Regions from separate parts of the Paenibacillus sp. FSL R10-2736 genome, predicted to be linked through region 1. Evidence: predicted binding sites of a transcription regulator. Region 1 holds the regulator's gene; each other region holds the start of a gene.
The links. Region 1 encodes Rex, which represses fermentation and respiration genes when NADH is low (regulators of the CRP and FNR family bind a similar motif). Its sites were predicted from a motif close to TTGTGAAATATTTCACAA; they were not measured.
Positions count from the first base shown of each region.

Region 2: qoxA (cytochrome aa3 quinol oxidase subunit II) is a predicted target of Rex. The motif match lies at 5,389-5,406, and genes of this name have one in related genera.
Region 3: NSQ73_RS31355 (phosphoketolase family protein) is a predicted target of Rex. The motif match lies at 2,492-2,509, and genes of this name have one in related genera.
Region 4: pflB (formate C-acetyltransferase) is a predicted target of Rex. The motif match lies at 4,099-4,116, and genes of this name have one in related genera.

Region 1 covers NZ_JBBOBN010000001.1:2,458,005-2,465,711, reverse strand. Annotated here, with positions in the region: gene NSQ73_RS10405 (aminoglycoside adenylyltransferase domain-containing protein) at 32-799, opposite strand; gene NSQ73_RS10400 (cell wall elongation regulator TseB-like domain-containing protein) at 1,111-1,632, opposite strand; gene NSQ73_RS10395 (amidohydrolase) at 1,659-2,960, opposite strand; gene NSQ73_RS10390 (redox-sensing transcriptional repressor Rex) at 2,947-3,600, opposite strand; gene dinG (ATP-dependent DNA helicase DinG) at 3,820-6,678, opposite strand; gene NSQ73_RS10380 (hypothetical protein) at 6,796-7,437, opposite strand; gene panD (aspartate 1-decarboxylase) at 7,552-7,707, opposite strand, start outside.
Region 2 covers NZ_JBBOBN010000001.1:6,428,020-6,435,726, forward strand. Annotated here, with positions in the region: gene NSQ73_RS27540 (DUF6449 domain-containing protein) at 1-402, opposite strand, end outside; gene NSQ73_RS27545 (ABC transporter ATP-binding protein) at 377-1,279, opposite strand; gene NSQ73_RS27550 (GntR family transcriptional regulator) at 1,272-1,661, opposite strand; gene aguA (agmatine deiminase) at 1,915-3,015, opposite strand; gene NSQ73_RS27560 (hypothetical protein) at 3,196-3,444, opposite strand; gene NSQ73_RS27565 (polysaccharide deacetylase) at 4,012-5,151, opposite strand; gene qoxA (cytochrome aa3 quinol oxidase subunit II) at 5,655-6,671, shown strand; gene qoxB (cytochrome aa3 quinol oxidase subunit I) at 6,715-7,707, shown strand, end outside.
Region 3 covers NZ_JBBOBN010000002.1:714,183-721,889, reverse strand. Annotated here, with positions in the region: gene NSQ73_RS31355 (phosphoketolase family protein) at 1-2,298, opposite strand, end outside; gene NSQ73_RS31350 (GntR family transcriptional regulator) at 2,613-3,335, opposite strand; gene NSQ73_RS31345 (hypothetical protein) at 3,490-4,455, shown strand; gene NSQ73_RS31340 (GH36-type glycosyl hydrolase domain-containing protein) at 4,735-7,116, shown strand; gene NSQ73_RS31335 (hypothetical protein) at 7,232-7,642, opposite strand; gene NSQ73_RS31330 (LytTR family DNA-binding domain-containing protein) at 7,635-7,707, opposite strand, start outside.
Region 4 covers NZ_JBBOBN010000001.1:2,214,126-2,221,832, reverse strand. Annotated here, with positions in the region: gene NSQ73_RS09205 (ABC transporter substrate-binding protein) at 1-517, opposite strand, end outside; gene pflA (pyruvate formate-lyase-activating protein) at 891-1,628, opposite strand; gene pflB (formate C-acetyltransferase) at 1,749-4,010, opposite strand; gene adhE (bifunctional acetaldehyde-CoA/alcohol dehydrogenase) at 4,270-6,891, opposite strand; gene NSQ73_RS09185 (ABC transporter substrate-binding protein) at 7,335-7,707, opposite strand, start outside.

The DNA.
Region 1 (7,707 bases):
TCAGTCCGCTTTACTCATTGTTAGTTCGAATTTACACTTTAGCTTGGTGCTGTCTGATTTCGCCGGCCATATATTCTGCAAAATCAATTAATAACTCCGGGTCGTAACTGCTGTCACTCTCCACACCGCTATATTCTTCAAGGCAGTGCTTCAGCAGCCCGTGATAGCTGGACGGCAAATGCTGCAGCCCCCACTCCCCGCCTTCCTTTTTGGAAGACACAACTTCTTCCCGCACAAAATACAGCACACGGCACAAATTCAGTGTGTAGTACACTGGAGAATCTATGATTTGCTGAGCAGCATCTCCGATATCACCAAGGATAGAATCGAGGTAGTATTGGCGGTCTACCGGCAGAAACGCTTCGCGGATAGGCTCGCCGTACAGAATAAATCCCCGCTGATAGACTACGGCAAATTGAGCCGCAAGATCCCTGTCCTCATAACCGCCGCACAGATAATGCTCATCATTTCTGTACCGGTCCAGATGAAAGTCCGAGAAGTGAAACTCAAAGGGCGTCGGATGCACAAAGTTCTTCAAATATTTCTTCAATACAATAGTTAGCTCAACCCCGCGCCGGTTCGGCAGACTGTCGTGATAAGCTATCACTTTCTTGGCCAGTTTCCGGCTGACCTCTACAGGCAGCTTGTCGTGTACGACAATCAGCAGATCAATATCACTTCGATCCGGATGAAAACAGCCCATGGCCAGCGAACCGTGCAGATAAATTCCGGACAAATTTGCCCCCAGCTCCTCCTTGAACAACGTTACCGCCTGATCTAAATAGGCTAGAATTTCCAAAGTTATGATCCTCCTGAATATCAATTATGTATGAAGCAGATGCCGGGAATGAATACTTCCGATATGACATTCCGGTATGTATCATCGTATATACTGATTGATGCTATCCAGCTGTCATGCCATCGAAATGGATTCATCTATTCCTCCCCTATTATTAAGCCATAGCTCCAAGTAGGCCACAAGTCCAAGAATATTTAATGATTGTTCTCTCCCTTGAAGAACCTTTTAAATTACGGCTTATATTAATATAAAAAGCGGGAGAACAGTTCAACTGTCCCCCCGCTCCTGCTGTAGACCATTCTTGCTGCCGCTTACCGGTTGGGCAGGCTGTACCCTTCACCGATGGCACTGCCGTCTGTGAAGCGATAGAAGCTGTAATAGAACCTGCCGTCCTTTTTGTAGAACAGCTGCCAGGCATATTCTCCGTTATACACTCCCGGCAGCAGCCGCTTAATCGTAATACCCGGAAGCTGGGCAGCTATAATATCACGGATTTGCGCCTCAGAAGTCCCTTTGCTGAGCTCCTCTGCGTATAAATCGTTGTCGCCTCCGGCTGGCTGGCCGTCCTTGGTAAAGCGGACCCAAACCATCAGCTCGGTTCCTGCATCATTTTTTCCGGTAAGCACCCAGTAAATCGCATTTTCATCCCAGACGGATTTCTGTGCTTTGGATACCTCAGTTAAGCCGGCGCGCGCTCTGGCAATCTCTTTGGCTTCACTCCGCTCGTTCCACTGATCCTTCATAATGTAGGCATAAAACTGGCTTAGTCCGAACAGAAGGAGCAGAACCAGGGAAATCCCCAGCGGAAGCCATTTTCTCCTCTTCTTCAACATGCAGCTTCCTTTCCATATAACCTGTATTACCGTTTAAGCAGCCCCTCGAACGTTTCCTGCGCTTTGCGGCGGATGGCTTCTTCATCTAGTGTCAGACATTGTCTGTGCTTCACAATCTGTTTGCCGTTCACCCAGACATGCTCCACATCCTTGGCACTGGCTGAATATACCGCATGGGACAAAAGATCGGTATGCGGCAGCAAATGCGGCTGATCAATATCAATCGCAATGAAGTCGGCCTTCATCCCTGCTGCAAGCCGGCCTACCTGGTTCAGGAAAATAGACTGTGCACCATATTCGGTCGCCATCAGCAGCGCCTCTGGAGCCGGTACTGCTGTTGGATCACCGCTTACGCCTTTGTGAATCAACGCGGCCAGACGCATCTCTTCGAACATATCCAGGTTGTTGTTGCTTGCTGCACCGTCCGTACCCAGGGAGACCTTAACGCCTGCTCTGAGCAGCTCAGGAACACGGGCTACTCCGCTGGCCAGCTTCAGATTGCTGCCGGGATTGTGGGATACGCCAACATTGTGGCGGGCCAAAATCTCAATCTCTTCATCATTCAGATGAACACCGTGGGCGATCAGGGACGGCCGGGTGAACATTCCCAGCTTCTCCAGATGAGCGACCGGACGCAGGCCGTAATCGGCCACATTCTGCTCCACCTCATGACGCGTTTCGGACATATGCGTGTGCATCGGCAGATCAAGATCATGAGCCGCCTGGACAAACTTCATGAAGAACTCCGGAGGACAGGTGTAAGGCGCATGCGGCGAGAGCATTGCAGTAATTCTGCCGTCAGCCTTGCCATGCCAGTTCCGGGCAAAAGCAATCGCTTCCGCCAGTTTATGATTCTGCACCTCTTCAGGGCACAGGCCAATAACACCGCGCATAAGTACTGCACGGATGCCTGACTGCTCGGTAACCTCAGCAACCCGGTCCATATGGTCATACATATCGAGGAAGGTCGTAGTGCCGCCCTTCAGCATCTCAAGAACGGACAAAGAGGTTCCCCAGTACACATCATCACCGGTGAATTTCTCTTCCATCGGCCACATTTTTTCCTGCAGCCAAGCCTGCAGTACCATATCATCGCCGTAGCCGCGCAGCAGTGACATCGCCGCATGGCCGTGGGTGTTGACGAGACCCGGCATGAACAGCAGCCGGCTGCCGTCAATAACCTCGGCATCCTCTTCAATTACAGGCTTATCTTCACCTATGTAAGTAATCAGATCATTTTCGATGGTCATAAAACCGCTCAGCACCGGCTTATCACTGCCAGGTACCAGAAAACGGCCGTCTTTAATAATGGTTTTATTGCTGCTCATCTTCAGCTTCGTCCTTTCCGTCATGCAAATAATAAGCCAGACTCTGCAAATCCGTAGTGAAATCGGCGGCATGAATCCGGATATTGGCCGGAGTCTTAAGAATTACAGGGGCAAAATTCAGGATCGCCTCAATGCCCGAATCTACCAGAATGTCAGCAACGTTCTGTGCTTCACTGTCCGGAACTGTAATAATCCCGATGCGGATGCCCTGTGCACGGATGGTATCCCCCAACTCACTCATCGGCTGAACAGTCAGCGAGTTGATCTGCTGGCCTACCTTAGGCTCATAAGCATCAAATACAGCTGTAATCTTCATCGTATCCTTCAAGTAGGCATTGTAATTCGACAAGGCGTGGCCGAGATTACCTGCACCTACCAGAGCTACATTAATCTGCTGGTCCAGCTTCAGAATATGCCGGATCTTCTCAATCAGATAAGAGACATCATACCCAATGCCCTTTCTGCCGAAATCACCAAAATAAGCCAGGTCCTTGCGGATCTGGGCTGGGTTGAGATCGAGCTTCTGTCCCAGCTCCTGAGAAGAAACTGTTGAGATTTCACGTTTTTGGAGATCGTTCAGGAAACGCAGGTACACTGGGAGTCTGCGAACGACGGCCTCCGATATTTTATCCGATTTCATGTTTTCTCCTCCTTAAAGTTTTGATAGCATATGCTGCTTGATTCAACTTCGCAAAACTCGCTTCGTAAGCATTCACTTAGGTTTGATAGCATATGCTGCTTGATAAGCCGGTTATAGGAACCGTGCTCCGGGTACTACTGCCCGTTTGGGCAGCAGCAGTGGAGCACGGGACTTCAGAACAATAATTACTTATACATAATATCAACCGGAGACGGATTATTAAACCCCGCCTTCTTCAAGCCATTCTGCAATCCGCGGAACGATCTGATCCGTCAGCATATGCTCCATCTTGGGGCCGGGCAGCGAATACAGGAAATACTTCCCATAATAAGATTCGATTACCCTGGTATCATATACAATAACGATTCCGCGGTCCTGCGCGGTGCGGACCAGCCGCCCGAAGCCTTGCTTGAAGCGGATTACGGCCTGCGGGACGGACAGCTTCATGAACGGATTCTTCTTCTGTGCCTGGAGCAGCTCCGACTTCGCTTCAGCCAGCGGATGATTAGGCGGCTGGAACGGAAGTCTGACAATGGCCAGACAGGTCAAAGCTTCCCCGGGAATGTCTACACCTTCCCAGAAGCTGCTCGTACCCAGTAAGACAGACGCTGTACTGTCCTGGAACCGCCGGATCAGCTTGCTCCGGCTGCCGCCTTCTACGCCTTGTCCAAGCACCGCGATATCCTGCGAAGCCAGGGCCTCCTTCAGCGGATCATAGACCTGGCGCAGCATCTTGTAGGAGGTGAAGAGCACCAGCATCCGCCCGCGGGTAGCCACGGCAGTTTCTGCCAGAGAATGGACCAGTGTATCCACAAAGCGGGCATCCCCTATGCTTCCCTTGACACTCGGGAAATCACGGGGAATGACAAGCAGTGCCTGCTCACGGTATTTGAACGGCGACGGAAGCAGGGCTGTCATCAGACGGCCCTGCTCTGCAGCCTCACCAAGACCGAGATTATCTATCATGAACTGGAATGACTTATCCACAGACAAGGTGGCCGAGGTCAGGATGATACTCTTCTTCTTGTCGAAGAACAGCTCCCTGAGCTGGGTGCTCACATCCACCGGAACGGCATACATCTGCAGCGATTTGCCGCGGTAATTGCCGCTCCCCTCCAGCCAGTAGACGATATTCTCGTCATTCAGTCCCATAAAGAAACGGATCTGCTCCCGGATGGAGGCCAGGTCCTTGAACAACCCGCCGATATCCGTCACAAGACTGTCCGAAGAAGACTGGCTGTCGGTATCACGCATCTCACTAAGCATTTTATCACCCTTGCGGATGATATCGCTCAAGCTGAGGTGGAGTGTATTCTCCAGAGCGGCCAGCTCCTCCCACTCTTTGGGCTTCTTGCCCGGCTGCAGGCGTGCGACCAGCTGGCCGGCTTCACCGGCTCCGGCATCGCTGCGTTCAGGCAGCAAGCCGAAGAGCTTGTCGCTGAGCGTATCCCAGGACTCCTTGACGGTAAGCAGATCCGGATAGATCCGGTCGATAACACCGCTCCATTCCGAAGCCTGCTCACTGCCGGACGATTGCAGGGTCTGGCGCAGGGCAGGCAGCTGTCCGCTCCGGCTGTCCTTGTACAGACGGGTGAGTGTATGCGCCACGGTGAAGTATTTCATCTGCATTCCGAGATGTTTGCCGGCAATGTCCTCCAGATGATGCGCCTCATCAATGATGAGATGCTCGTAAGCCGGAAGCAGCTGATGCCCGGCCTTAACATCTGCGAATAACTTGGAGTGATTGGTCACCACCACATCAGAAATCCCGGCTTCATGCTTGGCCCGGTGATAATAACATTTCCGGAACCACGGGCATGAGCGCCCCAGACAAGAGTCGGTATCACTGGCTACGGTCTCCCAGAAATCACCGCCGCGCCCGCTTAAGTTCAGCTCTTCATCATCGCCGGTCTCCGTCTGGGTCAGCCAGACCATCATCTGTGCGGCCGTAAGCGCTTCTTCCCTGGGACTTGTGAAGTCCCTTTTATTAATTCTATGTTCAAACTTGCGGAGACACAAATAGTGACCTCTTCCCTTAAAGATCGCTGCCTTGAATGGGAAGGGCACAACACTCGTCAAAAGAGGGATGTCGCGCTCACGCAGCTGATCCTGAAGGTTGATCGTATGCGTGCTGACCATGACCTTCTGATTACTGCGGACACTGTGATAAATGGCCGGAAGCAGGTAGCCCAGCGATTTGCCGGTGCCGGTTCCTGCTTCAATCAGCAGATGCTTATCCTGATCAAGCGCCGTCATGACCTCCTGGATCATCAGTTCCTGGGCTTCACGGCTCTCATACTGCGGCAGGGTATCCTTCAGGCGCTTGGTTACCTCTTCCATATACTCCCCGAAGGTAATATTCTGCAGCGGGTTGTCAGATCCTTCCTCCCGCGGCGGAGGCAGCTCTGCCCAGTCGCCTACAGCAAGGGCCAGCTGACGGTAGAAGGTCAGGTCTCCTTCCGGCTGGAAGGTCTCCATTTCGCGCTCACGCAGCAGACCGTCGAAATACCAGGCCAGGTCACTGTCTTCATCGGCGAACAGCTCATTGAGCCGCTGGATGGTCAGGAGAGGCAGGCTGTCCAGCTCCTCCAGACATTTCAGCAGCACAAGAGCAGTTGCGAGGGCATCACTGTCCGCTTGATGGGGACGCTCATGCGTAAGGCCAAAATGGCTGCTCACGGACCCAAGCTGATAGGTAGTCAGCGAGGGAAAGCATATTTTGAGAAAATCGATAGTATCCAGAATCCGGCCCTGAAACGGCAAATAACCGCAGCGGTCCAGCGCATTCTGCAAGAAATGAAAATCAAACGCCACATTATGTCCAACCAGCACAACATCATCGAGCAGCGGCACCAGTTCCATCATCATCTCATCAAGTTCCGGCGCGTCCTGCACATCACTGTCTGTAATTCCGGTCAAGCCCGTAATAAAAGGAGGAATGGGTGCTCCGGGCTTGACATAGGAACCATACACCCGGGAGATGGACCTGTCTTCCTCTATAATGGCAAGGCCAACCTGGATGATCTCTCCCACAGATTGGGTTCCCGTAGTTTCAAAATCAAGCACGGCAAATTTCATTATAAGTTCTATTCCCTTTCACTTGAGACTCTTTATCAGCATAACAGAAGTTACGAAAAAAGGCGATGCACACCCCTGGTGAAGCAGGGCCACATCGCTTGAACGGATGAAAATTAATTATAAAAGCGAGACCAGCTGTTGTCCGAACTGAAGCTTCCCGCCCCGCTTGCGGCAAACCTCCAGATTAACATTCGGCTCAGGAAGAGCGGGATCATGCAGCAGAGAAAGACTGAACAGCTCACTTGCTTCATTAAAGCGTTCCTGAGAAGCTCTGATGCAGCCAAGCGCATTATAAATCATCGCCTTCAGCTTCGTTTCACGGATGAGGCCGAGCATATGATTCAGATGCCCCCATGCCGTCTCCCCTTCACCCTCCTGCAGATAAGCCATAGCCAGATACAGCCGGGCAGCCAGACTGTCCGGGTGCCGGGCAGTGACTTCCTTGAACTGTTCGATACATTTGCGGTACATAAGCAGCTTATAATACCCCTGTCCCCTGACAAAAGCATCCATAGCAAGCTCTGGCGCTTCCTCCTCAGGGATTTCCTGCTCCGGCTGCGGCTGAAAATCTGCCTGATCGCGGAACTGGCTAAGCTTCTCGGCAAAGGCCAGCCATTCATCCATTACATCATCGCTGATCCTGTGGAGCATATTATATTTGGATAAAAGGTCGTTGCGGCGGGCACCCTCCGCAGTAGGATAGTCAGCACTGATCTCCTGCAGCATCTTGTTCATCTCAGCAAATAAATGTTGAAACACCGGACATCCCACCCTTACTGATAATGAATTCAGCTTAAGCTTGCCTGACTTCATTTTTCACAAGTAGGGGTGTCTTCATCCCTGCCATTGATTACATGGCTCAAACAGCGGGATTTAGGCAATCGTCGCGTGAATCTCATGATCCGCCAGCTTCACCGGCTGATTGTCGGCATCTACAAATACAACAGTCGGCTTATGGTCCGCCAGTTCTTCGGATGACAGCATCGCGTAGGAAATGATGATAACGGTATCCCCCGGCTGCACGAGGCG
Region 2 (7,707 bases), 4.0 Mb from region 1:
ATACATGATGCCGTCCAGCGGACGGATGATAGCCGCAACCGCAGCCGTAATCCAGACAGGCGGAAGCAGCAGGAGCAAACCGCTCAGCGTATGGGAAGCCAGCAGATGCGAGCGCCGCAGCGGCAGGCTGTGCCACAGGTCGGAAGGCATTTTGGACTGCAGATAACGGAACAGGAATAAGCCGGCTCCAACAGGAAAAGCAACAAGGAAAGGTGCAATATCTATGCCAATGTTAAAAAGGTCCGGTATCTCCATCGGCTCCGTAAAACGATAGCCGTTCATGAGTATCTGCAGCGGGAATATGAACAACAGTACCAGTGTATATAGAATTCCGATCCAGCCGTGCTGGCGCAGATTCTGGCGGATAATGCTGCTGTTAAAGAAGTATCGGCTGCGCGTCATAACCGGCATCCCCCATTTCATAAATAAAGATTTCCTCCAGCGTCAGCGGCAGCAGATCGAACACATAAGGCTCGTAGACATGAAAAGCCTGGGCGATCCGCTCCCGGTCGCCTTTTACAATATACAGGCTGACACTCCCCCGCTGCTCCTGGTGGAGAATCTGCAGCTTGGCCTCCAGCGCCGCCGCATGGCGTTCATCGCGGAAGGCCACCTGGATCTTATGCGTGTCCGCCTTCAGATCATCCAGATCCTTCTCCACCAGCATCCGGCCTTCATGCATAATGCCGACATGGTCGCATAGATCTTCGATTTCCCGCAGGTTATGCGAGGAGATCAGCACGGTCAGCTCCCGCTCGGCCACCTCCTGGAACAGCAGATTCTTGATCTGCCTGCGCATGACCGGGTCCAGCCCGTCAATTGGCTCGTCCATAATCAGCACATCCGGCTTGCAGCTGAGGGCCAGCCAGAAGGCGGCTTGGCGCTGCATTCCTTTGGAGAAACGGCTGAGCTTGCGCCGGGTATCCAGCCGGAACGCCGTCCCGAGCTCCTCGTACCTCTTCTGGCTCCATTCCGGATAGATGGAACGGTAGAATGCCGCCATACTTCTGATAGTTGCCTGCGGGAAGAAATAAGGACTGTCCGGCATGAAGATCAGCCTGCGCTTCACCTCAGGAGCTTCGAACACCGGCTGGCCGTCTATCTTGACACTCCCTGTTTCAGGACGATAGATACCGGCGAGCGTCTTCAGCAGCGTTGTTTTACCGGCTCCGTTGGAGCCCAGCAAGCCGTAAATGGCGCCTTTATGTACAGTCAGCGAAATGTCGTCAACAGCCTTTTCCTCCTGGAAAATCTTGCTCACTCCGCGTATCTCAATCATGGCTGTTCTCCTCTCTTCTCTTATCCAGCGCCTGGCGGTACAGCGCACTCATCTCACTCTCCGTGAATCCGAGATAGACTGCCTCTGCCATCAGCCGCAGCAGCTCTTCCTTCAGCTCTGCCCGTTTACTCTCATTCTGTCCGTGCTGAAGCGGGGCTACGAAATTGCCTTTGCCCTGCAGTGAATAGATGTAACCTTCCCGCTCCAGCTCCCTATAGGCTTTCTGGATCGTATTGGGGTTCACCGTAAGCTGCGAGGATAAAGCCCTCACTGAAGGCAGCTGTTCATCCGCCTGCAGAATACCATGCATAATCATCTCTTTGACCTTACCGGTCAGCTGTTCATAGATCGGCTTGCGGCTGCGTACATCGAGTTCGAACATGACAGTCCTCCTTTCATATGATGTTTCACAGGATGCCAGGGTGTATTAACTGTACTACTATTATTAATACAGTCATGGGCATATGTCAATCATTAACATACAAGCATTGATTGAACCTTAACCAGCGCTTTTCCAGCGAGTCGGCCGGGTAAACAAGTTTCACTCCATGCACAAAAAGAACCCGGGCCACAAGAGGACCCGGGTTAGACGATATGCCGGCCCGTTTCGAGCCCGGTGCAGGTCAAGTACAAAACTACCAGCCCCGGGGCTGCTGCTGGGTAATACAGTGAATATTCCCGCCGCCCAAGGCGATCTCACGGGTATTGACCTGCACCACCGTGCGGTCTGTGAATAACTGCTGCACGGTCTCCAGCGCCTCCCCATCCCGCCTGTCCCCGAATGCCGGCATTACCACTCCGCCATTGCAGATATAGAAATTCACATAAGTCGCAGCGAATGTTGTACCTGAGGCACGGCTGTAGCTGCCGCTGGCCGGGTCGATCCATCCCGCCTCTTCATCTGTAATGATCAGCCGCTCCGGGATGTGCAGCCGGTGAACCTCCAGTTTGCGCCCGCGGGCATCCCTCTGCCGGATGAGCCGTGAATAGGCTTCGTGCAGCACCTCATATTGCGGATCTTCCCGGTCGTCCGTCCAGCTCATCACCACTACGCCCGGCTTCACAAAAGCGGCCACCTCATCAATATGCCCGTCCGTCTCATCATCGCTCATTCCTCTGGGCAGCCAGATAATCTTGTCTACGTTCAGCGTATCGCGCAAGTAACCCCCGATCTGCCTTTTGGACAGATGAGGGTTGCGGTTCTTATGCAGCAGACACTGCTCAGTCGTTATCAGCGTACCCTCTCCATCCACATGAACAGCTCCGCCCTCAAGGATGAAATGCCGCAGGTCATAATAGTCCAGCTTCTCGATCTCCAGCACCTTCCGCTTCACCAGCAGATCCTGGTCCCAGGGAAAATACAGCCCTCCGTCCAGTCCGCCCCAGGCGTTGAACCCCCAGTCAATTCCCCTTACCCCGCCGCTGCTGTTCACTACAAAGGTCGGGCCGATATCCCGCATCCACGCATCGTTCGAGGAGATCTCCACCACACGTACCTGCGGTGGCACAAGTGCCCGGACATGCTCATATTGGGCACTGATGGTGCCTATCGTTACAGGCTCAAACTCCGCAATCGCTGCCGCCACTCTGGCAAAAGCAGCCTGCGCCGGCTTCGCCCCCAGCCGCCAAGTGTCCGTCCGGGTCGGCCAGAGCATCCATGTCCCCTGATGCGGCTCGAATTCTCCGGGCATACGGTAGCCGTCTTGTCTGGGTGTACTGGTAATTCTGCGTGGCATAAGCATCCCTCCCGGCACTTGAACAGGATGGGGGACCGCAGAGAACGCTGCCCGGCATCTCGTCCTGTTCCAATTTATGCGGGGCCGGGACTTATTGCTACGATTCGGAACACCGGTGAACAAAATAATCACTGTCCAGTTTCGCAAACAAACAGCTGTAGAGATACGACACGCTAATTATCAAACGCTGCCCCGCCGCTGTCTGCGTTCATCACTGAATAAAGCTGCGGCGATGCCGGGCAGGATCAGGTAACTTGCGAACTTATAAGTCTGGCTGAAAGCATCTGCGGCAGCCTGCTGCTGCACATCCGCTCCAGGTATCACCCGTATGTTAGCGGAGCTCGCTGCTCTCAACTGCCCGGCTGTATTATGCTGCAGCACGGTTACGATAACCGCCACGCCGAGCACACTTCCCAGCGACTTTGCCATATTGGTTACCCCCGAAGCTATGCCCACCTTGTCTTAAGGAACGACCCGGATGACCGAAGACATGACAGGCGCCATCGAGAGCCCCACCTAAGATGATCATAGAAACAGATGTGCTGTTGAACGCTCTGATCCGCAGCAATGACAAGTAGCGCCTCCGTTACTCTCGTGCTAACACATCTGGCCGCTGATTCAGCCGGCGCGAACCTGCATTGTTGTACTTTATGCAGGATTTCCGGCGATTCGGCGGGCCATATCCAGAATTGTTGTACTTTCTGCAGGATTTCCACCAGATTGACGCTTCAGCGGTACCGATTGTTGTATTTTGTACAAGATTTCCACCAGATCGACGCTTCAGCGCCACCGATTGTTGTATTTCGTGCAGGATTTTCGCAATTGCGGTTTGGTGGTTTGGCCAGTTTGGCGATTTGGCTGTCTGGCAACCTAGCCCTATTCACCCTTTCACTTTTCACAAGGGTTGTTTCCATATTTCCCTGTACAAGCCGCAAAAAAAGAGCAAGCCGCCGTAAACCTCCCGCAGCTTACTCTTTTGCATTCAAATCCTTCTGATCACCGTTTATCCTTCCAGAAATTCACCGGCTCCATATCCTTCGTAATGACCTGGAAGGTGTAGCCTTCCTCCTTAAGCGCTTCTAGCAGACGCGGCAGCACCTTGAGCGTAGCCTTCTGATCATGCATCAGAATAACCGGATTAGTCTTCGACTTCTTCAGCGTGCGAACCTGCTCCATTACTGTATTGTAGATCTTGTCACTGTCCTCTTTGTACTTCCAGTCATTCGAATCCACATTCCAGTCCCAGAGATGATAGCCCTGACCCAGTACCATATCCCGGAAAGACTTGGTGAAATAGGGCTTGCTTCCATAAGGCGGCCGGATTAGCGTTGTAGTAGCACCCGTCAGCTTCTTGAGGACAGCATTATCGCCTGACATCTCTGCCAGTGCCGCAGCCGGAGAAGCATAGAATTTCTCCTTGCGGTGTGTCATGCCATGAAGCCCCAGGCCGTAGTCCTCCTTCACAATCCGCTTCACCTGCGAAGGATATTTGTTCATATTATTTCCCAGCATGAAGAAGGTTGCCTGCACCTCATACTTGCTTAAGATATCCAGCAGCTGGGAAGTCGTCGCCGACGGGCCGTCATCAAAAGTAAGATACACGGTTTGTCCCGGCTTGCCGGGTTCAGCGGATGGCGCAGGAGCCGCAGGCACTGTTTCCTTCGGCTTCAGCTCTGCTGCATACTTGGTGACAAAGGCGTCATCCGTAAGTCCCGCCGAGCCGTCCTTCACCCGGAGTAAATATTTATCCCCCGCAAAGGATATGATATACCCAAGATACCCGCTTACTTTCAGCGGAACCATAAGTTTACCGTCCTGCAAAAAAGTGCTCACAGGCACCACTGTACCATCTTTGAGCACAGCACCGGCATCACCCTGTAAGGTCAGCGACCCGGAGCCGCCAGACACCAGAACTCCGTCAGTCAGGCCGGTAAGCGTCCATTTTAATTCATCGGCCAGAGCACGCAGCGGGACATAATAAGTGCCTTTTACAGACACGGCTTCTATACCGCTCAATTTATCGTTGATCCCGAGCTTTAGTACATTAGTCTTACCTTCAGCGTTAGCAGGGATCTGTACAAGACCCGTAATCAGGAATAAAGAGAAGAATAACAGCATTATTTTTTTAATGGGCACAGCAGCAATCTCCAATCTATGTATATTTGTCTATTACTTTATCACACATAGATATAACGTAATTTGAGAGATTGTAACCGCAAGCTAAAATATTGTTACCCTTTTTGCAATGAGAAAATGATTATTCAGCTTTTTTTCTGAAATACGACAATTCGCGTCGAATGCTGTCACAGCAAGCAATATGCGGTTAAATCACATCTTTTTGACCCAAAATAAATGTGACAAAATTAATAACAATTGTGCAATCTTGAACAAAGTTTGAACAACCTTAAAATCAGCTTAAACTGCGCCACTACAGTGATCTTTATCATACCTTTAAGTAGTTGTAACAATTTGATCACACATATTTAACTTGTTCGCCATTTTTAAGGCCTTTTTTAGCTTAATATACAAAATATGTATTTTGCATTATGGGTAAGTAGTTCTTACTATAGATACAGGTTAAGTAGTAAGACCGTTAATGAACGGCGAATGAAAAGTAGTATTGAAGGAAGGAGTTCTATATGAAAAAAAAGGGACCGTTATACGCTTTGTTTCTAAGCCTGATCCTTCTCCTGCCGGGATGCAGCTCGATCGCTGTTCTGAACCCGAAGGGGCCGTCTGCAAGGACGTTATCGGACACCATCATTCTCTCCATTGTTGTAATGCTTAGTGTTCTGGCAGTTGTCTACATCTTATATATCTTTGTACTGGTGAAATACCGGGCGAAGAAGAGTAACGAGGGTTATATTCCTGAACACGAGGAGGGCAACAAGGTACTTGAAGCGATCTGGATTATTATCCCGATCATTATCGTCGCCTTCTTGTCAGTAGTAACCGTCAAGACAACTACCGAGGTTGAGAACGTGGCCGCGGATTACAAAGATCAGACACCGCTGGTCATTTACGCATCATCCTCCAACTGGAAATGGCATTTCAGCTATCCGGAGGAAGGCATTGAAACGGTTAACTACGTGAATATGCCTGTGCATCGTGCAGTTGAATTCAGAATGTACTCATTCGGCACCATTACCAGCTTATGGATTCCACAACTTGCCGGACAAAAGTACGCCATGAGCGACATGCTCACCACGCTTCACCTTTCTGCTGATACCGAAGGCTCTTATATCGGAAAGAATGCCAACTTCAGCGGTAAAGGCTTTGCCCACATGGAATTTGAAGCTCTTGTTATGAGCAACAAGGATTATGACGAATGGGTGAACGACGTCAAGGAAACCGCGCCAGAGCTTACAGAGGATGAATTCAAAGGCCTGCTCGCCACGGACTTCCTCGGACGCAAAACCTATTCCTCGACCCATTTGGAGTTCAGTCCTCCCCCTGGAGACCACAGTGAGCACATGAGTGGTGACGGAAGTGAGATGGATATGGACAACGGCAGTGAAGAGCATCAGGATAACAAAGAGATCCACCCTTCTCCTGAGCCGTCCAGCGGAACCGAATTTGACAGCGAACCTGATCCGGAAGTCGAACAGCCGCTGCCAAGCTCACCCGTAGATGCCGAGACTCATGATGGCCACTAGCTCTGCAAGAGCTTAACGTAACACACTGAAAGGAGCCACCCTAATGGATTTAGACAAATTTAAGGTTCACGGCGAACCCTTGATATACGGAGCCATGGTCAGCATTGCACTTGCCACCATCGGGATTCTCGTCGGGCTTACCTATTTCAAGAAATGGGGATACCTCTGGCGTGAATGGCTTACTACTGTAGATCACAAAAAAATTGGTGTCATGTATATCCTCGCGGCGCTGCTCATGCTGTTCCGCGGCGGTGTGGACGCGATGATGATGCGCCTGCAGACGGCAGCGCCAGAAATGAAATTCCTTGATGCCCAGCATTACAATGAGGTATTTACCACGCATGGCCTAATCATGATCCTGTTCATGGCCATGCCATTCATCATCGGTCTGATGAATGTGATCATTCCGCTGCAGATCGGCGCGCGTGACGTCGCGTTCCCGCGGCTTAACGCCGTCAGCTTCTGGCTCTTCTTCATGGGGGCCATGCTGCTGAACATTTCCTTCGTTATCGGCGGATCGCCGGATGCCGGATGGTCAGCCTACTTCCCGCTGGCGAGTCTCGAATTCAGCCCGACGGTCGGTAACAACTACTACTCTCTGGCTCTGCAGATTTCCGGTATCGGGACGCTGATTACAGGGGTCAACTTTATCGTAACGATTCTCAAGATGCGCGCACCGGGCATGAAGCTGATGAAGATGCCGATGTTCACCTGGTCCGTACTCATCACCAACGTCATTATCGTCTTCGCCTTCCCGGTACTTACTGTCGCGCTTGCGCTGATGATGTTCGACCGCCTGTTCGGCTCCCAGTTCTTCACGATGGCCAACGGCGGGATGGATATGCTCTGGGCCAATCTGTTCTGGGTATGGGGTCATCCGGAGGTCTATATCGTTATTCTGCCGGCCTTCGGTATTTATAGCGAAATTATCGCCACCTTCTCCAAAAAGAACCTGTACGGATATACCTCAATGGTATTCAGTATGCTGATTATCTCGCTCCTGTCCTTCCTCGTATGGGCTCACCATTTCTATACG
Region 3 (7,707 bases), on a different contig from region 1:
GGCATCCATTTCATCAGCAATCGCCTGATATTTGCCGGCCTCCGGCAAGCTCAGCACAGCTTCCTTCGTGAGGTCGAAGCGGTCCATCTGGTTGAGTACACGCATATCGAACGGTGTAGTGATGTCGCCATTCTCGCGGTATCCATGTACATGCAGGTTATGGTTGTGGCGGTCGAAGAACAGATCTTTGATCAGGCCTTCATAGCCGTGGAATGCGAAGATGACCGGTTTATCCTTTGTGAAAAATTGATCAAACTCCTCGTCAGATAAGCCGCGCGGATCGAGCTTCTGGCTTCTCAGCTTCAGCAGATCTACCACGTTGATATAGCGGATTTTCAGCTCAGGCAGCTTCTCATGCAGAATCGAAATTGCAGCCAAGCTCTCCATAGTAGGTTCTGTACCCGACGAAGCAATAACCACATCCGGCTCTCCGCCCTTGTCGGTGCTTGCCCAGTCAATGATTTTGAGGCCTTTGTCCACCAGTTCCTGAGCTTCATCTGCCGAGAACCACTGCGGACGCGGGTGCTTGGAAGATACAATCAGGTTGATCTTCTGACGGTCATTCAGAATGGTGTCGAAGACGGCCAGCAAGGAGTTGGCATCCGCCGGCAGATACTCACGGATAAATTCCGGCTTTTTGTCAGCCAGGTGACCCAGCAGACCCGGATCCTGGTGAGTGTAACCGTTATGATCCTGCTGGAACACGGTTGATGTGGCAATAACGTTCAAGGATGGAATATCTGCGCGCCAAGTTTGATCTGTAGCCTTGCGCAGCCATTTGAAGTGCTGGGTAATCATCGAATCAACAACGCGCAGGAACGCTTCATAGCTGGCGAAGAATCCGTGGCGTCCGGTCAATACATAACCTTCCAGGAAGCCTTCCGCCTGATGCTCGGATAATTGGGAATCAATAACACGGCCGTAAGGAGCCAGGAATTCATCCTGCGGTTCCTGGATGGAATCCATCCACTGGCGTTTCGTTACCTCAAACACAGGTCCCAGACGGTTCGACATCGTTTCATCCGGTCCGAAAATTCTGAAGTTGCGGTTCTCTTCATTGAGCGTTACAACCTCTTTCAGGTATTTGCCCAGTACGGCCATATCTTGCGCAATCACTTGACCCGGAACGGAATTATCCAGTGCATAGTTGCGGAAATTCGGCTTGTGCAGATCTTTAATCAGGTTACCGGCGTTAGTTACAGGGTTCATCCCCATACGTCTGTTGCCTACAGGCAGAATCTCAGCCAGATCAGCGTTCAAACGGCCATTCTCATCAAATAATTCTTCAGGTCTGTAGCTGTTCAGCCATTCGAGTAATGCCGGTGCATGCTTCATGTTCTTCTGATCTACCGGAATCGGCACCTGATGGGCCCGGAAGGAGCCTTCATTCGGCACACCGTCCCACGCTTTCGGACCGGTCCAGCCTTTAGGCGTACGGAAGACCAGCATCGGCCAAGCAGGGCGTGTGGTATCGTTATTTTCACGGGCATTCTTCTGAATCGCTGCGATCTTCTCAATAATGGTGTCCAGAACCTTAGCCATTTCCGGGTGCATCAGATCAGGATTCTCGCCTTCCACGAAGAACGGTTCCCAGCCGCTTCCTGCAAAATAAGCCGTTAACTCTTCTCTAGACATCCGGGACAGAATGGTCGGGTTGCTGATCTTGAAGCCGTTCAAATGCAGAATCGGCAGCACCGCGCCATCTGTAATCGGGTTAATGAACCGGTTGGAGAACCAGGAAGCCGCCAGAGGTCCGGTCTCTGCTTCGCCGTCACCTACAACAACTGCCGAGATCAGGTTCGGATTATCCAGAACTGCACCCACACTGTGAGACAAGGAGTAACCCAGCTCGCCGCCTTCATGAATCGATCCTGGTGTTTCTGGGGCAGCATGGGAAGCCACTCCGCCCGGGAATGAGAACTGTTTGAACAATTTCTTCAGTCCAGGGATATCTTGAGTGATCTGCGGGTAAATCTCAGTGTAGCTTCCGTCCAGATAGGAGTTGGATACCATAACCTGGCCGCCATGGCCCGGACCTTCAATATAGAACATATCCAAATCATATTTAGTAATTACGCGGTTCAGATGCGCATAGATAAAGTTCTGCCCAGGGATTGTGCCCCAGTGTCCGATCGGCTTCACTTTTACGTCTGCGTCCTTCAAAGGTTCTCTTAACAACGGGTTATCCTTCAAATAGAGTTGACCCACGGAGATGTAGTTAGTTGCGCGCCAGTAGGCATCAAGCTTTGCCAAATAAGTTTTAGAAGAATAATCCACCTGTGCGATTGATAATCCCATTTCTTCCACTCCCTAATTTTTATCTTTGTATTTTGAATGTATCACTTCTACAGTTACATCATACTCCTGGCTTTAATAAATTCAATCTTTTTAGCAATTGATACGGTCCAATATTGTGAAATTTTGAACATAGTATGAAGTTCGCAGCAAATTAGTTATAAAATGAGGATTATTTTTATAACTATGTATGAGATTGTAATTTATTTCACAAACCTTTTTTCAACCTCCATCCCCTTCTGGAACTTCCTGGGGCAAACCAAAAAGACCGGAACTATCTTCCCGGTCTTTCGTGATTACATTATTCTTATCTTTCCTTAATGAACAGACACGAATGTGTTGAATTTCAGGTACTGGTAATGGAAGCGCATATGCGAGAATTCAAACGGCGTCCCGTTATCCAGGAAGAAGATTCCTTCCATGATTCCAACAGGCTCATTCTCCTTCAAGTGGAGCAATTCCTGATCACTAGGCAGAGAAGGCTCGGCAAAAATAGATAAAAAAGATTTGGTAACCGCCAGATTGCGCGACTCCTCCAGATAATGAAAGATCGATCCTTCGATAATCGCCATATCGAGATCCTGTACGATTTTAATCGGAATATATCCGGTCTCAATCATAAAGGGCTCCTCATCAAACAGGCGCAGGCGGACAATTTTATATACGAAATCATGAGGCTGCAAGAACAAATCACGCTGAAGCTCTTCTGTTGGCCGGATAACCTCGAAATTCAGTACTTTGATCTCGGGCTTCTTGCCATGCATTTGAAAGTTGTCGGAGACCCCCAGATTAGAGCCTTCGTAATTAAAAATCGAATCGTTTTTTATGTACAGCGGGTTAATAAAGGTTCCCGATCCGCGTTTCTTAAAAATAATGCCGTAGCTCTCCATCTTGGTCAGCGCACGCTTAATGGTACTGCGGCTAACCTGATACGTTTCACTGAGACTACGCTCATCCGGCAATCTCATATCAGCAAACCGTCCCGCAAAAATCTTCATTTTGAGGTCATCAATAATTTGCTTGTAGACAAATTGTGTCATGTGGTACTCCTTCGTCGGGCCCTGCATTAAACTTCAATATTAAATATATCATATTAAGATGAATGATAGCGTTCAAATTTCAAACCTGAAACCCCGCCTGTCAAAGCGCGTACATAGAACTGGAAATAAATATATGACCAGGGGGAAATACAAAATGGAGAGAAAATTTGTTATCAGTTTGATCATTGCTTTTATGGCGCTGACGGGGTGCAGTTCGGATAAAAACACGGCAGAGTCTCCGGCGTCTACAGCTGCTGCTTCGGCAGAAACACAGGCTTCTTCAGTGATTCCTTCAGAGACACCCGCGCCTGAGCCTACTATCGCACCAACACCTGCACCTAAAAAACTGACTGATACAGAAGCTGTGGCGCTTGAATACGTCAACGTCTTCTTAAACGGGTCAGATGGTGAAGCGAAAAAGGTCTTTATCACTGACAACGTCTATCCGGATGCTCAGCCGCTGTTTCAAATGATTCAATCCGTAGAAACACCTGATGACCAGAAACTCAAGAGCCCCCAGGTTCTCGAGTCCACGCATTATTCTGATGAAGGCGGTATGAAAGTTGAGGCCGTGTTAATCCAAGGGCAAAAAGCCTCTAATTCCAAAAGCGAATTAATCGTTCTTATCAGTGACCAAAAAATTATCTGGGCAACAGATTCATCAGACCAGGAAACATTCGGCGAAGCAAGAAAGGTCTTCAAAGAGCCCCTCCCGGAAGCTTCGTTATCAACCGTACCTGCTCCTAGTGAAATGTTAAGAGATATCCGGAATTTCGTAATCTCCGACGTGTGGAACGAGGGATTTGTTGACATCCATTCCTATATGATTAGCGGGACCGGCAGTACAGGACAGAGTCTGGATATCAATTTCACCGTTGAGCAGCTGGCCAAGACCATGGATAAGAAAAAGGAATACGACAGCTATATCACCGGTCTTGATTCCAAGTATGATTCTCTTAAACAGGTCTGGACGAAGCTTTCCTCCGAAACTGATCGTCTATACAGCCTGGTTCAACAGAATCCGCCCAAAGCCAACGATACCACCGCGAATTTTGATACCGGAATCTTCAATCAGTATTTGGAGGCCTTTGAGAAGGAAGTAGACGCCGCAATCAAATAATTGCTAATTAAAAAAGCAGTCCATCTCCTTAGGGGGCGGGCTGCATTTATCTATAGATGCTTATTTATCAATGCTCCCCATAATCATATCCATGTGATTACAAGGATCCAATATAACAAACAGCTATAAAAATATTATATTGTTTGCTTTTTACACTAAAAATTAGGGTTTCTTAGTAGGCTGGAACTGTCTTATAATGAGATTGGGCGGGAAATTCCAACCGTTTGTGAACGCGTGTTTACACTCCTGCCTGTCATCCACTTTGTAGGAGGAATGGTTATGCAATACGGTCATTTTGACGAAAAGAACAAAGAGTATCTCATCACGAAGCCTAATACACCTGCCCCTTGGGCCAACTATCTTGGCTCGCCGGAATACGGCGCGATTATCTCAGGAAATGCCGGAGGCTACAGCTTCGTGAAGTCCGGGGCCAACGGACGGCATCTCCGCTACCACTTCAACTCTAAGGACGAGCCGGGACGCTACATTTATGTAAGAGACCTGGAGAACGGGGATTATTGGTCCGGCTCCTGGCAGCCAGTGGGTAAAGATCTGGAACAATACCAATCGGTATGCCATCATGGAACCGGATACACGAACATCGTCTCTGATTACGATAACATCCATACGGAATCGTTATACTATGTGCCGCTGAACAAAACCTATGAGGTATGGCGGATGAAGGTGCGTAATGACGGCACCAAACCCCGGAAGCTGGCTCTCTTCGGATTTGCCGAACTGACCAACAATAACAACTATGAGCAGGATACCGTCAACCTGCAGTACACCCTGTTTATCTCACGCACCTACTATAAGAATAATATGATCCTTCAGGTCATCAACGAAAATATCCCCGAAGAGCAGAGCTGGAGATTCTTCGGCGCAGCCGGCGCGGAAGTTACCGGTTACGACGGCGACCGCGATACCTTCCTGGGCGATTACCGCAGCTACGGGAACCCGGCTTCCGTTGCGAACGGCGAATGTTCCAATTCACTCAACTACAATACCAATGCCTGCGGCGCCCTGCAGATCAATGTGGAGCTGCAGCCGGGAGAAGAGAAAGAAGTCGCCTTCCTGCTGGGACAGTATGATGAGCGGGGTGCGTCTGAGATTCTGAGTCACTACAAGGATTTGTCTGTGGTAGAGAAGGAGCTCGAAGAACTGAAGGCGTTCTGGCACAGCAAGCTTAACCGCTTCCAGGTTCAGACCCCGAGCGACAATCTGAACAATATGATCAACACCTGGAATGCTTACCAGTGCTTCATTACCTTCATCTGGTCGCGTGCTGCCTCCTTCCAGTACTCCGGTCTGCGTAACGGGCTCGGCTACCGGGATACCGTGCAGGATATTCAAGGCATTATCCATCTGGATCATGAGATGGCCCTTGAGCGCCTACGACTGATGATTTCGGCCCAGGTCTCCAATGGCGGCGGACTGCCACTCGTCAAATTTGATCATAATCCGGGCCATGAAGGCACACCGGACGACCCGGAATACGTGCGGGAAACCGGACATCCCCATTATCGTGCGGATGACGCCCTGTGGCTGTTCCCGACGGTTATCAAATACTTAAATGAAAGCGGTAACTGGGGCTTTACGGATGAAGTAGTTCCTTATTCGGATAAAGGCGAGGATACCGTATATGGACATCTGCGCCAGGCCTTGCAGTTCAGCCTAGACCGCATGGGTGCACACGGGATGCCGGTTGGGCTGCATGCCGACTGGAACGACTGTCTGCGGCTTGGAGCTAAAGGGGAGTCTCTGTTCGTTGCCTTCCAGCTGTACATGGGCTTCAAAGTATTCATGGAAATTGCCCGGAATAAAAACAAGCCGGAAGATGTAGAGTGGGCACAGGCGCTGCTCGAAGAGCTGGACGGCAATATTCAAAAGCATGCCTGGGAGAATGACCAGTTCGTCCGCGGGTTCACCGAAGACAACTATACCATCGGCTCCTGGGAGAACGATGAGGGCAAAATCTGGCTGAATCCGCAAAGCTGGGCGGTTCTCAGCGGCGCTGCCCGTCCGGAACAGGCCAAGCTCTCCATGGATAAAGTGTACGAGAATCTGCGGACCGATTACGGCTCCATGATTTTCTATCCGCCGTTCCGTAAATACGGTCTGCCTGTAGCGCTAATGGCCCTCTTCAACGCCTCCACCAAAGAGAACGGCGGGATCTTCAGCCAGCCGCAGGGTTGGCTGATTCTGGCCGAGACGATGATCGGTAACGGCGACCGCGCGTTCGAGTATTTCCTGAACTGCAGTCCGGCCAGCATGAACGATCAAGCCGAAATCCGTAAGCTGGAGCCATACGTACATGGCCAGTTCGTAGAGTCCAAAGACAGCCCGTACCAGGGCCGGGCACATGTCCACTGGCTCACCGGTACCGCCTCGACCGTTATGGTCTCTCTGGTAGAGGGCATTATGGGGGTTCAGCCGCAGAAGGATGGCCTCCGCCTGAATCCGTGCGTCCCTTCCGACTGGACAGAATTCTCTATGGTGCGGGAATTCCGCGGCAAGAAGCTGAACATCCGGGTTGAGAACAAGAACGGCGTGCAAAAAGGGGTATCGCATATCGTCATTAACGGCGAACAAATTCAGGGCGACCTGATTCCGGTTACCCAATTGGCAGCAGAGAACGATGTGCTGGTTGTTATGGGTTAACGTTTGTTATGGAATAACGTTTAGGGATAGACAAGGAGAGCGGACCGGTTACGGACGCTCTCTTTCTTTTTGCGGTATAGCAGACATTTCCTCTGTGGCCCCCGCAGACTCCGGTCTACTTCAATATCTTATTCAACTCCGCAGCTTGTTTCTTACTGTTCAATCTGGCATAGAAGTAGAACGCAATTGTATGCAGGACAACGGATAACAGCAGCATTGCAGGCAGCCATGGTCTGATATGGTTGAACATATCTACAGAGAACAGCCACACCATCCCCATTCCGCCTGCTATACTGAGGGTCGAAGAAATAAGAATGTTCCACAGCGGCCGTAGCGTGAAATGATTCCACAGCACATTGTACATGACTCCGAAGATCCCCGCAGCAATAACAGCGATACCCGCAAGCCGCCAGAGATACAGCATATCCAGCGATTGCTCCCGGAAGAAGACCGTAAGCAGCAGTGTGATCCATAACGAAGTTAAGGTGAACACCTGAAAAAACGACTGTTTCAATTGATTAGCCATGATAACTCCTCCTGAAATTATTCATATAGTAACGGCTGACATAATAATATGAACCATCTGTCAAA
Region 4 (7,707 bases), 240 kb from region 1:
CGATTGGCAGGCCGTAGATTTTACCTTCATAAGTAAATGGATCCAGGTTGGAGAATTTGTCTTTAATGCCTAACTCATCGAGAATCGGCGTCAGATCAAGCAGCTTACCTTCTTTGGCGTAGATCTTGGAATCCGGACTGCCGAACAGGTCGAAGATCTCCGGCGGATTCCCGGCTGCCATTTCCCCGCGCAGCTTCTCTTTACGGTTTACATCCGAATCAACTCCATCGAGCTTGAAGGTCAACCCCGGTACTTCTTCCTGTACCTTGCCGACTACATCCTCCAGGATCGCCAGACGTTTCTGTTTATCTGCACCTACCTGAGTATGACGGACCGTCATTTCAAAAGGTTCAGCACTAACCGGTTCTTCGGTTGCAGCAGCATTGGTTGCAGCGGCCTCATTCGTTGCAGCCGGTTCTTCCGTTGCAGCAGCATTATTATTGTTGCCTCCACAACCTGTCAGCAGCGCTGAGGTAACGAACATCAGGGACAACAGCATAGTTAAGCTTTTTCTCATTACGGGTGACCCTCCCTATTTAATGGTTTCCCTTACAACTCTTATTATAGAAAACCCTGATTGTAATCGTAAGGTTAAGATTCATCTACAATAGGGATAAAATACTCTAATGTAAGCGAATCCAGTTGTGTTTTGTGACATAAATGAGTTACATTTCATTACACAATAACTTTCAAAAAGGCAATTCACTATATTTTCACGTCAGAATACTTATACATCAAAACTGCAAATATCATCAATTCCACATGTTACTATGTATATGAACTCAAGATAATAATTTATATTCATTAAGCGGATTCACTTCACCGTACATCAAAAAAAGCGAAACTCCTCAGACTGGAAGCTCCGCTTTCGTTATATATTGTGTATGAATTTATACCAGAGCAGACTGTTTACGGCCCTCTTCAATCAGCCGGTATGCACGCTGCACTTCTTCTTCGTCCGGTGACTCCACCCCTTCAAGCTCGTAGGGACGGCCAAGCTCTTTCCATTTATAAATGCCCATTACATGATAAGGCAGGATTTCGAACTTCTCTACTCCATTGAGTGTGCCAATGAACCGGCCGAGATTCTGCAGATCCTCTTCCTTATTATGAATGCCGGGAACGTATACGTGGCGGATCCACATTTTACGGTTATTATCTGACAACCAGCGGGCAAGCTTTAAGGTACGGTCGTTGGATTTGCCAGTCAGCTTAATATGAGCTTCATCATCGATATGTTTCAGATCCAGCAGTACAAGATCGGTAACATCCAGCAAGTCGCTGATTTTCGAACCATCATTATAGCCGTTAGTATCAAGCGTAGTATGCAAATTCCAGCGTTTCTTCACTTCGGTGAACAGCTGTTTGACGAAATGCGCCTGCAGCGTGGGTTCCCCGCCGGATACGGTAAGTCCGCCGCCGGAAGTTTTATAATAATTCAGGTAAGGTTCAATTTCCGCCAGCACTTCTTCAACGGTCATTTCCTTGCCTTCATTCAATCCCCAGGTATCCGGGTTGTGGCAATACTGACACTTAAGTAGGCAGCCCTGCATAAAAAGCACGAAGCGGATACCCGGGCCATCCACCGTTCCAAAAGTTTCTAAGGAGTGGATATGTCCTTTAAGCATGAGATGTCATCCTTTCAAAAAGCTTAAAATTTTAATTACTTTTAAACAAGAGTGTACCGCCCTCTTGCAAGGGCGGCAGCTCTTTGATTTATTTTAATTCTTGATCTGTAAGAACAAATCTTACATGGAATCGTGGAACGTACGGTTGATAACATCCAACTGTTGTTCGCGGGTCAGCTTGATGAAGTTAACTGCATAGCCGGATACGCGAATGGTCAATTGTGGGTAGTTCTCAGGGTGATCCATTGCATCAATCAGCTGCTCACGGTTAAATACGTTAACGTTCAAGTGCTGAGCATTGTTGTGGAAGTATCCGTCCATCATGAATACCAGGTTGGACTTACGGGATTCTTCGTCTTTACCCAGAGCCTTAGGAACGATTGAGAATGTGTTGGAGATACCATCCTGTGCATCAGAGTAAGGCAGTTTAGCAACAGAGTTCAGGGAAGCAAGTGCACCCTTCTTGTCGCGTCCGTGCATTGGGTTAGCACCAGGTGCGAACGGTTCGCCTTTTTTACGTCCATCAGGAGTAGTACCAGTCTTCTTACCATATACAACGTTCGAAGTGATAGTCAATACCGATTGAGTCGGTACAGCATCACGGTAAGTTTTGTTTTTACGGATCATGCTCATGAAGGTTTCAACCAGTTCAACCGCGATGTTGTCAACAGCGTCGTCGTTGTTACCGTAGCAAGGGAATTCACCTTCAGTTTCGAAGTCGATAGCAATACCTTCTTCGTTGCGGATCGGTTTAACCTTAGCGTATTTAATTGCGCTCAGGGAGTCGGCAGCAACGGACAGACCGGCAATACCGCAAGCCATAGTACGCAGAATGTCGCGGTCATGCAGCGCCATTTCGATACGTTCATAAGAATATTTGTCATGCATGTAGTGAATGATGTTCAGCGTGTTGACATAAGTCTTAGCCAGCCATTCCATCATTGGTTTGAAGCGTTTCATTACTTCGTCGTAATCAAGGTATTCGGAAGTGATCGCCGGATATTCAGGACCTACCTGAGCGCCGGATTTTTCATCCTTACCGCCGTTGATTGCATACAACAGGGCTTTTGCCAGGTTGGCACGGGCACCGAAGAACTGCATTTGTTTACCGATACGCATTGGGGATACGCAGCAGGCAATCGCGTAATCTTCACCCCAGTATGGACGCATTACATCATCGTTCTCATATTGGATTGCACTGGTTTCAATGGAAACCTTAGCACAATATTTTTTGAAGCCTTCAGGCAGCTTTTCGGACCACAGTACGGTCAGGTTCGGCTCTGGTGCAGGACCCAGGTTGTACAGGGTATGCAGGAAACGGAAGCTGTTCTTGGTTACGCGTGTTGTTCCGTCTTCAGCCATACCACCGATGGATTCAGTTACCCAAGTAGGGTCGCCGGAGAACAGATCATTATAGTCAGGCGTACGCAGGAATTTCACGATACGCAGTTTCATTACGAAATGGTCAACGATTTCTTGTGCTTGCTCTTCAGTAAGAGTACCTTCTTCGAAATCACGTTGTACATAGATATCAAGGAAAGAGGATACGCGTCCGAGGGACATTGCCGCACCGTTTTGCTCTTTAACTGCAGCCAGATAACCGAAGTATACCCATTGAGTAGCTTCTTTGAAGTTATTAGCTGGTTTCGAAATATCAAGACCATGAGCAGCAGCCATTTGTTTCAGTTCGCCCAGAGCACGCATTTGCTCGGACAGCTCTTCACGCAGACGAATTACTTCTTCTGTCATGGAATCTACTTCAAGCTCAGTCAATTGTTGCTTCTTGTCTTTAATCAGGAAATCAATACCATACAGAGCAATACGGCGATAGTCGCCGATGATACGTCCGCGGCCATAAGCATCAGGAAGACCTGTAATTACGCCGGATTTACGCACAGCTCTCATGTCTGGTGTATATGCATCAAATACGCCTTGGTTATGCGTTTTGCGGATGTTCGTGAACATGTCAACGATATTTTGCGGAAGCTCGAAGCCATAAGCTTTAGTGGCGTCGATCATCATTTTGATACCGCCGAACGGTTGAATGGAACGTCTGAAAGGAGCATCAGTCTGAACGCCGACAATTTGTTCCTTGTCCTTGTCGATGTAGCCTGGATTGTGGGAAGTGATCGTGGAGACAGTATCGAGGGATACATCCCATACGCCGCCTCTTTCTCTTTCTTCCTTGCTAAGCTGGGAGATAATCTTCCACAGTTCAGTGGTGTTGCTGGTAGGACCTACCAGGAATTCTTCATTTCCTTCATAAGGCTTGATGTTCTTGGCAATAAAGTTATTAACGTCAACTTTCTTAGCCCATGTACCCTTAGTAAAACTTCTCCAACCCGACTTAACCTCTTGTACTTCTCTTTCAATCACCGACATGCTAAATCCCTCCATTTATATTTAGTATATTTGTAGAGATCGCGGGCTTGAAGGTTAATCCCGTGTCTCGTGATCCCATAGCTATTGGTTGTTATAAAATTCACAATCGCGGCTTCATAACTGGGATCTTTGTTTATATAAACATTTTAGTTTATTTTCTGAAAAAGGACTGTGACAAATATCACTCTTTCGGTGATATTTGTCACTTCCATCCAGTTCCATATTAACCTAACCTTATTCTTTTCCAGACAATCTTAAATTAGTTATCGAATCTTCCGTAGAATGCGTTGCGGTAAACATCGGCAAGCTCAGTTACCAGCGGCAGCTTAGGGTTGGCAGTTGTACATTGGTCTTCAAATGCACGGTCGGCCAGGTAATCTACACGGGATTCGAAATCCTTAGGATCGAAGCCGAGAGCCGAGAAGGATTCTTCGATGCCGAGTTTTTTGTTCATGTCGCGGATTGCATTGATCAGGCTGGTTACGCCTTCTTCGGTAGTGCGTGCAGGCAATCCTAGAATGCGGGCGATCTCAGCATACCGTTCGTCAGCTACAAAGTGCGAATATTTAGGGAACGCAGCGAACTTCGTTGGTTTCTTAGCATTGTAACGGATAACGTGCGGCATCAGGATAGCATTGGTACGACCGTGAGCCGTGTGGTATTGACCGCCCCATTTGTGCGCCAAGCTGTGGTTGATACCCAGGAATGCATTAGCAAATGCCATACCGGCAAGTGTCGAAGCGTTGTGCATTTTTTCGCGGGCAACCTTGTCAGCTTGCAATGCGGATTTTTCCAGGTACTGGAACACCAGCTGAATAGCCTTGATAGCCAGACCATCGGAATAATCACTGGCCATTACAGATACATAAGCTTCGATCGCATGTGTCAATACGTCCATACCTGTATCGGCAACAGCTGTTTTAGGCAAGCTATATACAAATTCAGGATCGATAATTGCCACGTCTGGAGTCAGCTCATAATCAGCCAGCGGGTACTTAGTATTATTACCCGTAGTCTTGTCTGTGATAACTGCGAACGATGTTACTTCGGAACCAGTACCGGAAGTTGTTGGAATCGCAACGAATTTAGCTTTGTTACCGAGCTTAGGGAATTTGTATACCCGTTTGCGGATATCCATGAACTTCTGTTTCAGACCGTTGAAGTCTGCATCCGGGTGTTCATAGAACAACCACATTCCTTTGGCAGCATCCATAGGGGAACCGCCGCCGAGTGCGATGATGCAGTCCGGCTGGAATCTGTTCATCATGGCTGTACCTTTTTCTACAGTAGTTGTCGATGGATCCGGTTCAACTTCCGAGAACACTTCAATCGCTACTGGAGTCTGGCGTTGACGCAGGTAATGCTCAACTCTCTCAACATATCCAAGCTTAACCATCATTGGGTCAGTGATGATCGCAACCCGTGTGATGTCAGGCATTTTAGCCAGGTACTGAGTGGATCCCTTTTCGAAGTAAATCTTGTCAGGCACTTTAAACCATTGCATATTCACGGTACGACGGTTCACCCTTTTCACGTTGATCAGATTGATTGCAGTCACGTTTTGCGATACAGAGTTGCGTCCATAAGATCCGCAGCCCAGTGTCAGGGAAGGGATATTAGTATTGTAGAGATCGCCGATTGCGCCGTGTGTAGATGGCGAGTTGACGAGAATACGTCCGGTTTGCAGACGGTTGGAGAACTTCATGATTACTTCTTCGTTGTTCGAGTGGATAGCCGAGCTGTGGCCCATGCCGCCAAATTCAACGATTTCAGCTGCGCGTTCGATACCCTGGTCTGCGTTCTTCACTTTGTAGCAAGCCAGAACCGGGCTCAGCTTCTCAGCGGACAACGGATATTTAGTACCTACGCCTTCAAGTTCAGCTACCAGGATCTTCGTGCCGGCAGGAACCTGAATTCCGCACATTTCAGCGATCTTCACAGCGGATTGGCCGACGATAGCCGGGTTAACCGCACATTTTTCTACATTCATTGCGCCGCTTGTCAGCTTGGCAGCTTCTTCTTTGTTTACAAAGTAGCAGCCGTTCGCAATCATCTTCTTCTTCACTTGGTCAAAAATAGCTTCTTCAATGATAACCGCTTGCTCGGAAGCACAGATCATACCATTATCAAATGTTTTGGAAAGGATAATGTCTGTCACTGCCTGATCAATGTCAGCACTCTTCTCAATGAAAGCAGGAACGTTACCAGGACCTACGCCGAGTGCCGGTTTGCCGCAGCTGTAAGCCGCTTTAACCATTGCCGATCCGCCGGTTGCCAGAATCAGTGCAACGTCAGGATTGTTCATCAGTGCGTTTGTTTTGTCCATGGTCGGAAGTTCGATCCATTGGATGAAGTTCTCAGGAGCGCCAGCCTTCACACCTGCATCATGTAGAATTTTGGCGGCTGCCGCACTACACTCTTGCGCTGAAGGGTGGAATCCGAATATAATAGGGTTACGTGTCTTAGCGGAAATCAAAGCTTTAAACATCGTGGTGGATGTTGGGTTGGTTACCGGTGTGATACCCATAATGATTCCGACAGGCTCAGCAATCTTCTGGAAGCTGTCATAAACGTTATCCTCAATAACGCCTACTGTCTTGTCGTACTTAATTCCGTGCCAGATATATTCAGTTGAGAAGATGTTCTTCGTAATTTTGTCTTCATAGACACCGCGTCCTGTTTCTTCAACGGCCAGCTTAGCCAGGTACATATGTTTGTCGAGTCCGGCCAACGCCATTGCATGAACGATTGTGTTAGTTTGCTCTTGATCCAGTCCCATGAACGCTTCATGAGCTTTCTTTGCTTTATCCACCAAAGTCTGAATATATTCTTCAGCGGTGGTTTGTTTCACTTGGGCGGCGACTTCGTTTTTAACTGCCATCTCCCTCGTCCTCCTGTCAATTTTTAGGTTGTTTTTCTCTACACATTTATCTTATCATATCCTTTTCACCTTGTATAGTGAAATCTTTCACAAAGTATAAAGTTTTTTTTGATTTGTTTTCAAAGCGCTTTCATTCGATCATATTCTAGATTATTTTCCATTTGTTGTGTGATAAATCATTTATATTTGTCCGATTTGCGAACGCCCACCCTCTAGCCTCCCCTGCTTTTCTTGAATCCAGCTCTTCAGCCTTGTTTTTCCCCCAGAATAATGGTGCTATCTGATGTTCTTCCTAATCTTCGTCAACTCTACTCTCCTGCCGCATTCTCTTACATAGAAGTATAAATATAAATCAGAGCAAGCAAAAAGGCAGGAGACCGGGTCTCCTGCCTTAGCGTTATAAATCCTCTATCAAGCATCGTAACCACTCATTCAGCAAGTGACTATTCCACTTTGATAGTATCGAAGAATTTCTCTTGTACAGTTTTGGCTGCAGCGTCGAGCTGGGCCTTGGAATCTGTACCATCCTTGGAGAATAGCTCCTGGATTACATTGGACATGGTTGCGTAATAATCCTGAGTATTGTATTGTGCTTCAGGCTTACCATCCAGCAGCGCCATGATTTCAGGGCTGTATTGATAAACGATGTCGTACTTGTCATAGACAGCTTTGGTCTTCTTGCCGAAGTCGGAATCAGCAGCATAGTAATCAAGGAGCGGCGGGATGTAGTATTTGCCGTCCGTTTTGCGCTGGCTGATAATCGCGTCAAGAGCTTCAAGGCCTTTGTCAGAGAAGTAATCGAAAGTAATATAGCGG